4 regions of the Halomonas sp. Ps84H-12 genome follow, and region 2 is predicted to be linked to each of the others. Evidence: predicted binding sites of a transcription regulator. Region 2 holds the regulator's gene; each other region holds the start of a gene.
What was found. The regulator FliA, encoded in region 2, starts transcription of late flagellar genes. The targets are predictions, from matches to a motif close to CTAAAGTTNNNNNNNNNNCNGCCGATA.
Positions count from the first base shown of each region.

Region 1: the regulator FliA is predicted to act here: its motif matches at 932-958, upstream of NH344_RS08665 (DUF4019 domain-containing protein).
Region 3: the regulator FliA is predicted to act here: its motif matches at 774-800, upstream of fliD (flagellar filament capping protein FliD).
Region 4: the regulator FliA is predicted to act here: its motif matches at 994-1,020, upstream of NH344_RS18395 (flagellin).

Region 1 is NZ_JAMXSJ010000014.1:20,958-23,159, forward strand. It holds gene NH344_RS08660 (VTT domain-containing protein) at 1-425, shown strand, start outside; gene NH344_RS08665 (DUF4019 domain-containing protein) at 476-886, opposite strand; gene NH344_RS08670 (class I SAM-dependent methyltransferase) at 1,107-1,862, shown strand; gene NH344_RS08675 (DUF1456 family protein) at 1,859-2,202, opposite strand, start outside.
Region 2 is NZ_JAMXSJ010000006.1:92,892-95,093, reverse strand. It holds gene NH344_RS04715 (hypothetical protein) at 1-243, shown strand, start outside; gene NH344_RS04710 (flagellar protein FlhE) at 415-765, shown strand; gene NH344_RS04705 (RNA polymerase sigma factor FliA) at 792-1,493, shown strand; gene NH344_RS04700 (MotA/TolQ/ExbB proton channel family protein) at 1,533-2,202, shown strand, end outside.
Region 3 is NZ_JAMXSJ010000043.1:8,708-10,909, reverse strand. It holds gene fliD (flagellar filament capping protein FliD) at 1-679, shown strand, start outside; gene fliD (flagellar filament capping protein FliD) at 890-2,202, shown strand, end outside.
Region 4 is NZ_JAMXSJ010000043.1:5,237-7,438, reverse strand. It holds gene NH344_RS16135 (hypothetical protein) at 1-28, shown strand, start outside; gene NH344_RS16130 (cell division protein ZipA C-terminal FtsZ-binding domain-containing protein) at 254-859, opposite strand; gene NH344_RS18395 (flagellin) at 1,092-2,202, shown strand, end outside.

The DNA.
Region 1 (2,202 bases), on a different contig from region 2:
CCGTTACCACGCTGGGCTGTTTAGCGGCGTCCATCGTCGGTTACGGCGTGGGCATGGTGTTGTACCAGTCCGTCGGCACGTGGTTTATCGAATTTATGGGGATGGAGCAGAGCTATCAGGCGTTTCAAGGCTTCTTTGACCAGTACGGCTTTGCAGCCATTCTCGCCATTGGCATTTTGCCGATTCCGTTTCAGGTCGCGATGATTACCGCCGGGCTCTCGGGCTACCCCATCGCGCTGTTCGCCCTGGCCGCCCTCATCGCCCGCGGGCTGCGTTACTACGGGCTAGCATGGCTGGTACACCGTTTTGGGCACCGAGTGGAAAGCATGTGGAAACGCCATGCGCTGAAGACCAGCCTAGCGCTGGGCAGTGTGGTGCTTCTGCTAGTCCTGGGGATGCAGGCACTGGCGGGGCTGATCGTGTAGAAAACACACTAGCCGCCAACGTTGGCGGCTATTGATGGGCGCGAATCACGTTACTGCACGTAGTAGCCGCTCACTCGCCACGTGCCCTCTTCCAGATGTGGCGTGACGACTTCGACCACGCGCTGGTTATTCGTGAACTGGGTTTTAAAAGCGAACTCTTTGTAGTCGTTGCGCGGCGCCCCAGGCATCGAGGTGTACTGCGACATGCGGATGCGCCGCCGCGACTCGACGCTGCCCAAATCGTTGCGGGCCAGCGTCACCACGCGCTGCAGCATGGTGGGAGAAAGCGGCGTCTTCAACAGCGGCGACGACTTTTCCCAAGCCTGCTCATATTCACCTTGATCAATCGCTTCCAGCCAAGCGAGCGCGGCCGCTTCCGCCGCCTCGGTGGTAGACGCCTGTACATAAGAAGTCATCGCCAGGAGCAACGCAGAGAGAATGAGAGCAAAGGGTTTTAGCATGGCAGCCTCGTATGGCAATCGAATGTGTCGTGCGACTTTAGTAGTTATCGGACCATCACACGATTTCTTTAATCACATTAACCCTAAAGCGCTAGCCAGACTGTGAAAGAGTGCAAACTTGATCGCCGCTTGGCCAAGCCACTCCTACGCCTTCTCAAACTCCAACCGCTCGTTTACTATGCGCCTCCTCATTTATGTCAGCCCTCACCATTAGGCCACTATGTCCGTCAACGCGCTCTACACCGACCTGTCTGGCTACTACGATTTGATGTGCGTCGACATCGACTACCAGGCCCAAAGCCACGCCATTCGTCGCCTGCACCAAATTTTTGGTAATGAAGGCAAACGCCATTTGGACTTAGCCTGCGGCACCGGCCCTCACGTGCGTTATTTTCTGGATGCTGGCTACACCAGCAGCGGGTTGGATATTAACCAACCGATGCTGGATATTGCCGCCCAACGCTGCCCAGAGGCGCACTTCTCACTGCAGGATATGAGCAGCTTTGAGGTCGACGAACCGCTGGATCTCATCACCTGCTTTCTCTACTCCATCCACTACAGCGATGGCCTGGACAAGCTCGGCGACTGCATCGCCAGTGCCCACCGCGCCTTGAACGAGGGCGGCGTGTTCTGCTTCAACGCGGTGGATAAGCAGCGGATCGACAACGCGCTGTTCGTCAAGCACACGGTCCAGCAGGCGGAGGATAGGTTCACTTTCCGCTCCGGGTGGCACTACAGCGGCCAAGGGGAGCGGCAGTCGCTGCGGCTGAGCATCGAAAAGACCACGGCGGAGACAACGAAGGTGTGGTACGACGAGCACTCCATGGTGGCCGTCAGTTTTAGCGAACTCATCGCCCTGCTGGAGCCTACCTTCGAGGTGCACGTGTTTGAGCATGATTACCAGACCATCACGCCCTGGGATAACGTCTCAGGCAATGCGATCTTCGTGTGTGTGAAGCGCGAGGGCCTCGCTTAGCCTTTATCGTTCGGGCGCAGCTGAAGCTGAATGCCCATCAGGAAATTGCGCAGCATCTGATCTTTGCACTCACGGTAGTTCTTATGGCTGGGCTTGCGGAAAAACGCGCTAAGCTCATGTGCGCTAAGCGGCAAGCCCACTTGCTCGAACACTTCTAAAATATCCTCTGCCTTCATGTTCAGCGCGATACGCAGTTTCTGGAACACCATATTGTTGTTCAGCTGCGATTCTGGCGCAGGCTGCGGGCCTTCACGCTTGCCGCGTTTGAAGCTGATGAAACCGTTCAAAAACGACGCCAGCTCTTTGTTCTTCATGGTCACGAAGGCGTCGTCCTCGTCTT
Region 2 (2,202 bases):
CCTGACAGCGCCTCGCTGACTGACTTAGCCGAGCGTTACACTCGCTGGGCGCTATGGGTAAACAGTGATGCTGACGCCTTTGCCACCATGTACCGAGTGTTGCGCCAATTACGCGAGCATGGTGGTCCGCAGCGTCTTCTAGCCCTTCATGAACCCCACCTGCCGCGCCGGGGGTTGCTGGATAATTTGGGCAATGCTTCCGCTCGTTATTTAGATATTGAGCTTCTGCTGCTGGCGCGCTAGCGGCGGGCCAGGGTGCATGTGTCGCTCAAGGGGAGAGTTATGCAGAGTTTGGCGAGTTGGGTAAGTAACGCTAAGCAGATGGCTATTGAGGCGTTGATAAAACCTGCAAAGTTGTTAACAGTAAGAAAAATGGGCTGTTTAGGGCTAGTAGCAGGGTTATGGTTTTTCGCGTTGAATACGCAGGCCGCAACCGGCAGTTGGAGCAGCCAAGTGCCTAGTGTGATGGTAGCAATGAGCGACCGTACCAGCAGCAGTCAGGCGATAACCCCGCCAGCGGGCGTCTCGCTGCGTAATGCTGTGCTGTCGCGAATTCAATGGCGCTTTGAGTCACCGCCGGGAACGCCTGTGCACGCTTGGCTATGTCATCCTGAACGCTGTGTTGCACTATCAGGCATGCGCGGTAGCACGACCGCTCTATCGGGAATGTTGGCGAGCGCACCGCTGTACTTTCGGTTTACGCTGCAGCCAGGGCAACGCCCTGTGCGAGTACAGGGGTTACAAGTGATCGTGAACTATCAGTAAAGGTTGTTAAGCCGCGAGGCACGAGGATGTATACAGCACAAGGCAGGATCAAACAGAGTGAGCTGTTAACTCAATACATGCCACTGGTGAGACGTCAGGCCTTAACGCTGCAGGTAAGGTTGCCCGCGAGTATTGAGCTGGATGATCTGATCCAGGCGGGTATGGTGGGCTTGTTAGAGGCATTAGGGCGCTTTGATGCTGCCCAAGGAGCAACATTTGCTACCTTTGCAAGCCAGCGCATCCGTGGCGCGATGATGGACGAGCTGCGCACTCGTGACTGGCTGCCCCGCAGCGTACGCCGCTCGGCACGGGCGGTAGATGATGCTGTGCGTCGTTTAGAGCAGCAGCTGGGGCGCCCCCCGGAAGAGGGGGAGATTGCCCGTGAACTGGAGATGCCGCTAAGTGATTACCAGCAACTGCTCAACGATACCAATAGCGGGAAATTATTGCCGTTCGAAGAGCTCATTGCGGATGGCGGCGAGCCTGCGGGGGACGACACTCACCGACAGCCGTTTGAACAATTATTGGATGAACAGCAGCGGCAAACGCTGATCGACGCCATTGAAGCACTGCCCGAGCGCGAGAAGCTGCTAATGGCGCTGTATTACCAAGAAGAGATGAATCTAAAAGAAGTGGGCGCTGTGCTCGGTGTCACCGAATCACGGGTTTCACAGCTTCACAGCCAGGCGGTGAGTCGGCTGCGTGCTCGCCTACATGAGACTAATTAATCCTCTCACTCACTAACCATAACCGGCGAGGAGCCGTTGATGAATCCATCTACGCTGATCGGTATATTTGCCAGCATGCTGTTGTTGGTAAGCGTTTTATTTTTTACCGCAGAGTCTCCCGAGAGCTTTATTAACTTACCGGGGCTTGCCATTGTGGTCACTGGCACGCTGGCGGCCACGTTTATCAGCTATCCGCTGAAAGAAGTGCTGCGTGTGGTGCGTCTGGTTGGTTTAGTTTTCCGCCGTGAAAACACCTATGTGCGAGATGACATCAATGAGTTGGTTTCCATGTCGCGCCTTTGGTTTAAGGGGGATGTTAGAGCGGTTGAGAAAGAACTGGAACATACCCGTAATCCGTTTTTGCGCACCGGTATTCAACTGGTCATTGCGAATACAAAAGAGGATGAAATCTTCGACATGCTGCGCTGGCGTATTGCGCGGCTGAAAGCCCGCGAGCATGCTGAAGCCCAAATTTTCCGCACCATGGCCACCTATGCACCGGCCTTTGGCATGATTGGTACTTTGGTAGGCTTGGTCAACATGCTCGAAGTGATGGATGCGGGTGACCTGGAAGTAATTGGGCCCCGGATGGCAGTGGCGCTGTTGACTACTTTCTATGGCATCCTGTTGGCCAATTTGGTGTTTAAACCGATTGCCGTGAAGCTAGAGCGGCGTACGGAAGAGCGCCTTATCACTATGAACATGGTGC
Region 3 (2,202 bases), on a different contig from region 2:
TAGCCCTACCAACCAAGTAGAAGGTGCCATTCAAGGAGTCACACTGAACCTTCAGGAAGAGGGAGATAGCACCGTTTCAGTAGAGCAAAACACCCTAGCAGTGCGCGAAGCGATTACTGGCTTTGTAGATGCCTACAACGACCTAAAAGGCACCATTGGCGAACTCACCAGCTTTAATGCGGAAACCGGTGCCGCCGGTGAGCTGCTGGGTGACAGTGCGGTACGCACGGTGGAGTCTCGTTTACGCAGCGTGTTGGGTGGAGGTATCGAAGGCCAGTTCTCCATGCTGACGGATATCGGCATTTCACTACAGCGCGATGGCACGCTCGAAGTTGATAGCGGCAAGCTAGATGATGCCATTGCCAATAATCAGGATGCGCTCTCTGCCTTTTTTGCAGGTGCTGCCGATAACGAAGGCATGGCAGGCCAAGTGAACCAAACCATCGAGCAGTTGCTAGGCACTAATGGTACGGTATCCGGCGCGATTTCTGGTGCTGAAAACCGCGTTGAGTCGCTGGGCGAGCGTTACACGCGCATGGAGCAATCCATCGAGCAGACCATTTCTCGCTACCGCACTCAGTTTGGCCAGTTGGATAGCATGATTGCCCAAATGAACCAAACCAGCAGCTACCTCACCCAGCAGTTTGATGCGTTAGGTGCACAGCTAGGCCGAAAATAATACCAACTTTGTTTAGCTATCTCCAAAGCGCCTGCGCTAAGCAGGCGTTTTTATTGGGGTAATGGGGTATTCGGAGTTAGGTGATAAAAAAGACCTAAAGTTAGCCGTTGTTCCGTCGATAAGAATGCTATTAAATCCAGTCGAAACGCCACTGTTGGCGCACTGTATCAATGACTGTGGGTTTAGCCTTTTGCATCGAGGAACATCTGCATGGCGACAATAACCTCTCTAGGCGTCGGCTCTGGCCTGGATCTCACCGGCTTGTTGGATCAGCTTCAAGAAGCGGAGCGGGGCAAACTCGCGCCGATTACCCGCCAAAAAGAGCAACAGCAGGATAAGATTTCTGCCTACGGCCAGCTGCAAACATCGCTAAACAGCTTTCAAGATGCTGTAGCGAAACTCAACGACCCTAAGCTCTACCAAAGCCTTTCCGCCAACGTGCGGGGCGATGCCATTAAAGCCACCACCACCGCCAGCGCGCTGCCCGGCAGCTACCGGGTAGAGGTGTCGCAGTTGGCCACCTCTGGCACCTTGGCATCTAACCGCATCACGGGTGAAAAAAACGCCGCGCTAGACCTGCAAGGGGCCACGGCCATACGGCTCAATTTTGGCGGCGCGGATTCGGTCGATATTGCCATTGCCCCCAACAGCAGCCTGGAAGCCATTCGTAACGCCATTAACGCCCACAAGGATGCCGGTGTTAACGCCACCATCATCAACGATGGGGAAGGCTACCGCCTGGCGCTCAGCTCCAAGGCTACAGGTGCGGATGCTTCGATTGAAGGCTTCAGCTTTGTAGATACCAGCCAGGCCCCCGCGGCAACAGTAGCAGGGCCGTTTAGTGAAGATGCCGCCACCAAGCGTTCTGGCGAAAATGCCGCGCTCACGGTCAATGGCATTGCCATCAGCAGTGCCAAAAACCAGATCGAAGGCGCTATTCAAGGGGTTACGCTCAACCTGGCCGAGTTGAGTATTGCCGAAGGTGAAACGGCCACCAGTACCATTAGCGTCGAGCGCGACACCCTCAAGCAGCGCGAAGCCATCAACGACTTCGTGAAAGCGTTCAACGACCTGAAAGGCACCATTGCCAAACTCACCAGCTTTACCGGCGACAGCGAAACCGCAGGCGAGCTGGTCGGCGACAGCACCGTGCGCACCATTGAAAGCCGCTTACGCAACGTGTTGACCGGTGGCGTGGAAGGTGGCGAGCTAGGCACCCTGAACCAGTTAGGCATTACCCTGCAGCGCGACGGTAAGCTGGCAGTGGATGACGACAAGCTATCCGACCTGGTAGCCAATAACCCCCAGGCGCTGAGCGACTTCTTCGCGGGTGATAAAAAAGAGAACGGCCTGGCTGGCAAGCTGTCCACGACAATCGACCAAATGCTCAGCAACAATGGTGTGGTCAAGCTGGCCATTAGTGGCGCAGAAAACCGTATTAAAAGCCTGGGCGAGCGCTTCGAGCGCATGGAAAAATCCATTGAAGGCACCATTGCCCGCTACCGCACCCAGTTCAGCCAGCT
Region 4 (2,202 bases), on a different contig from region 2:
GAAACTCCGCGCCGAAACCAAGCACTGAATTCACTACAAGTCCTATCCTGACAAACCCCTTGGGGCACTCATAAGGCTGCCCTCACAGAGTCTCAGTCAAAAGTGGAAGCCAGTCAAAAGTAGAAGCCAGCTAAATAGAGAGAGTCAGTCTAAAGTGGGAGGCCGCTTCAGCGGGCGACGGGTTTTAGCACCATTCTTAATATGCCCCATGCGATTGCAGGGCACAACAACAAAGCAACCTAACCCCTTACAACTACTCCCCCTCTCGGTACATGGCCGCCAAACTCTCTTCTGTGATGGGCTTACGCTGAGCATCCAAAATTTTCCCACCCAGCGCCGCTACCTCGTGGGTGAAGGTGATTAAATCTTCCGGGTTGCGCGACACCTTCCGCGTGTTCAAAAAGCGGATCAAGATCGACACCCCCTGCACCGGCGTATGCTCCCTCTCTTTATGCTCTTTATGTAGCGGCGGCAGTTTACCGGGCGAGGTAGCGCTAGCCAGCATAATCGGGTAGCCCTGCGGCCCTGGCGGAAGGTGGAAGGCGCCTAGCTCCGCCTCGTAAAAGGCGTTTTTCTCGGTGAGCATCTCCCCCAGCGCTTGGTTAATGGCTTGGCTGGGCGCATCAAACATCACAAACAAACACTGCTGGGTTGGCCTTTTGCTTTGCTTGCTAGAGGTTTTAGGTTGGCTTTTGTAGCTGGGAGTATCCGCCTGCTCTGCTAGGGGAGTGGAGGCTTGCGTGGAGGAAAGCTCAGCCTTACTTGGTGCAATCACCACCTTGTAAAACAGCACAACGCTTATTAGCCCTAGCACAACAGCGATGCCAGCCAGTAGCAAAGGTAGGTAGGTGGTTGACATGGGTATTTCCTATCGAATATGCAAGTGGAGATACAATACGCGTTCGCGCACAAAAATACAGCGCCTCACCCGAATGGCTTAGCTCTGCCTGTGGTTCTGCTCACTAAAAGTTACATAAATTTTTACTATCCACCCTAAAGATTCTCTTCACCAGGTCGTTAATCTATACAACGGCACACAACGTGGCCGAAAAGCGGGCCTGACGGCCAGTTCACACGCAAGGAGTATCACCATGTCCGTGATCAATACCAACATCACCTCGATGATCGGTCAGCAAAACTTGAATAAGTCGCAGAATGCTCTGACCACTTCTATGGAACGTCTGTCTTCCGGCCTGCGTATCAACAGTGCCAAAGATGATGCAGCGGGTCAGGCGATCGCCAACCGTATGACTTCCCAGATTACGGGTCTCATGCAGGCGCAGCGTAATGCCAACGACGGTATTTCCGTGGCACAAACCGCTGAAGGCGCACTGAACCAAGTGAACGACAACCTGCAGCGCATCCGTGAGTTGGCAGTCCAGGCAGAAAACGGCACCAACAGTCAAGACGACTTGGACTCTATCCAAAACGAAATCAATCAGCGCCTGTCAGAAATCAACCGTATTTCAGAAGAAACCGACTTTAACGGCACCAAAGTACTGCAGTCTGATAACGGCTTGAAAATCCAAGTGGGCGCCAATGATGGCGAAGTGATTGAAGTTGCTCTGAAAGAAATTAATGCTAAAACGCTGGGCTTGGAAGGCTTCAATGTCACAGGCGCAGGTGCTGTGGCGAATGCAGCTGCTACACAAGACACCTTGACATTGGCAGGCGCTACTCGAGTAGGAAACACTAACGAATTCGTGATTGCCGAAGCCAACGCTCAAGTAAGCTCTGCTAACCTGTTCAACAATCTGCAGGATGGCGATACGGTTAGTGCCGTGACGGTACCTAATACGCCGGCAACCGTGTCCTCTGCGCTGGCGTTGGCCGATGATGGCCAGACCATAACTACAGGTGGCGTTACGTATACAGCGGATAGCGGCAACTGGACCTACGGTTCCACCTTTAATGGTGAAGGCGCAGATTCTTCTGTATCTGCGCTTCGTAATGCCATGGACGTGACGTTGGGCAATGATCCTAAGTCGGCAACCGTTACCATTGGTACAGAGTCTGTTGATGTCCTTATTGACGATCAAGGCAATATTACCGGATCTAATGGTGAATCGCTTTACCTAGATACCACCGGTAACTTGGCGATTACCGACCAAGCAACGCCAGATTCACTGACCGTGGACAACCTATCTTCTGCACTGGCAGCGGTGGCTGGTTCAAGTTTACAAATTGATGGTGCTACTTACA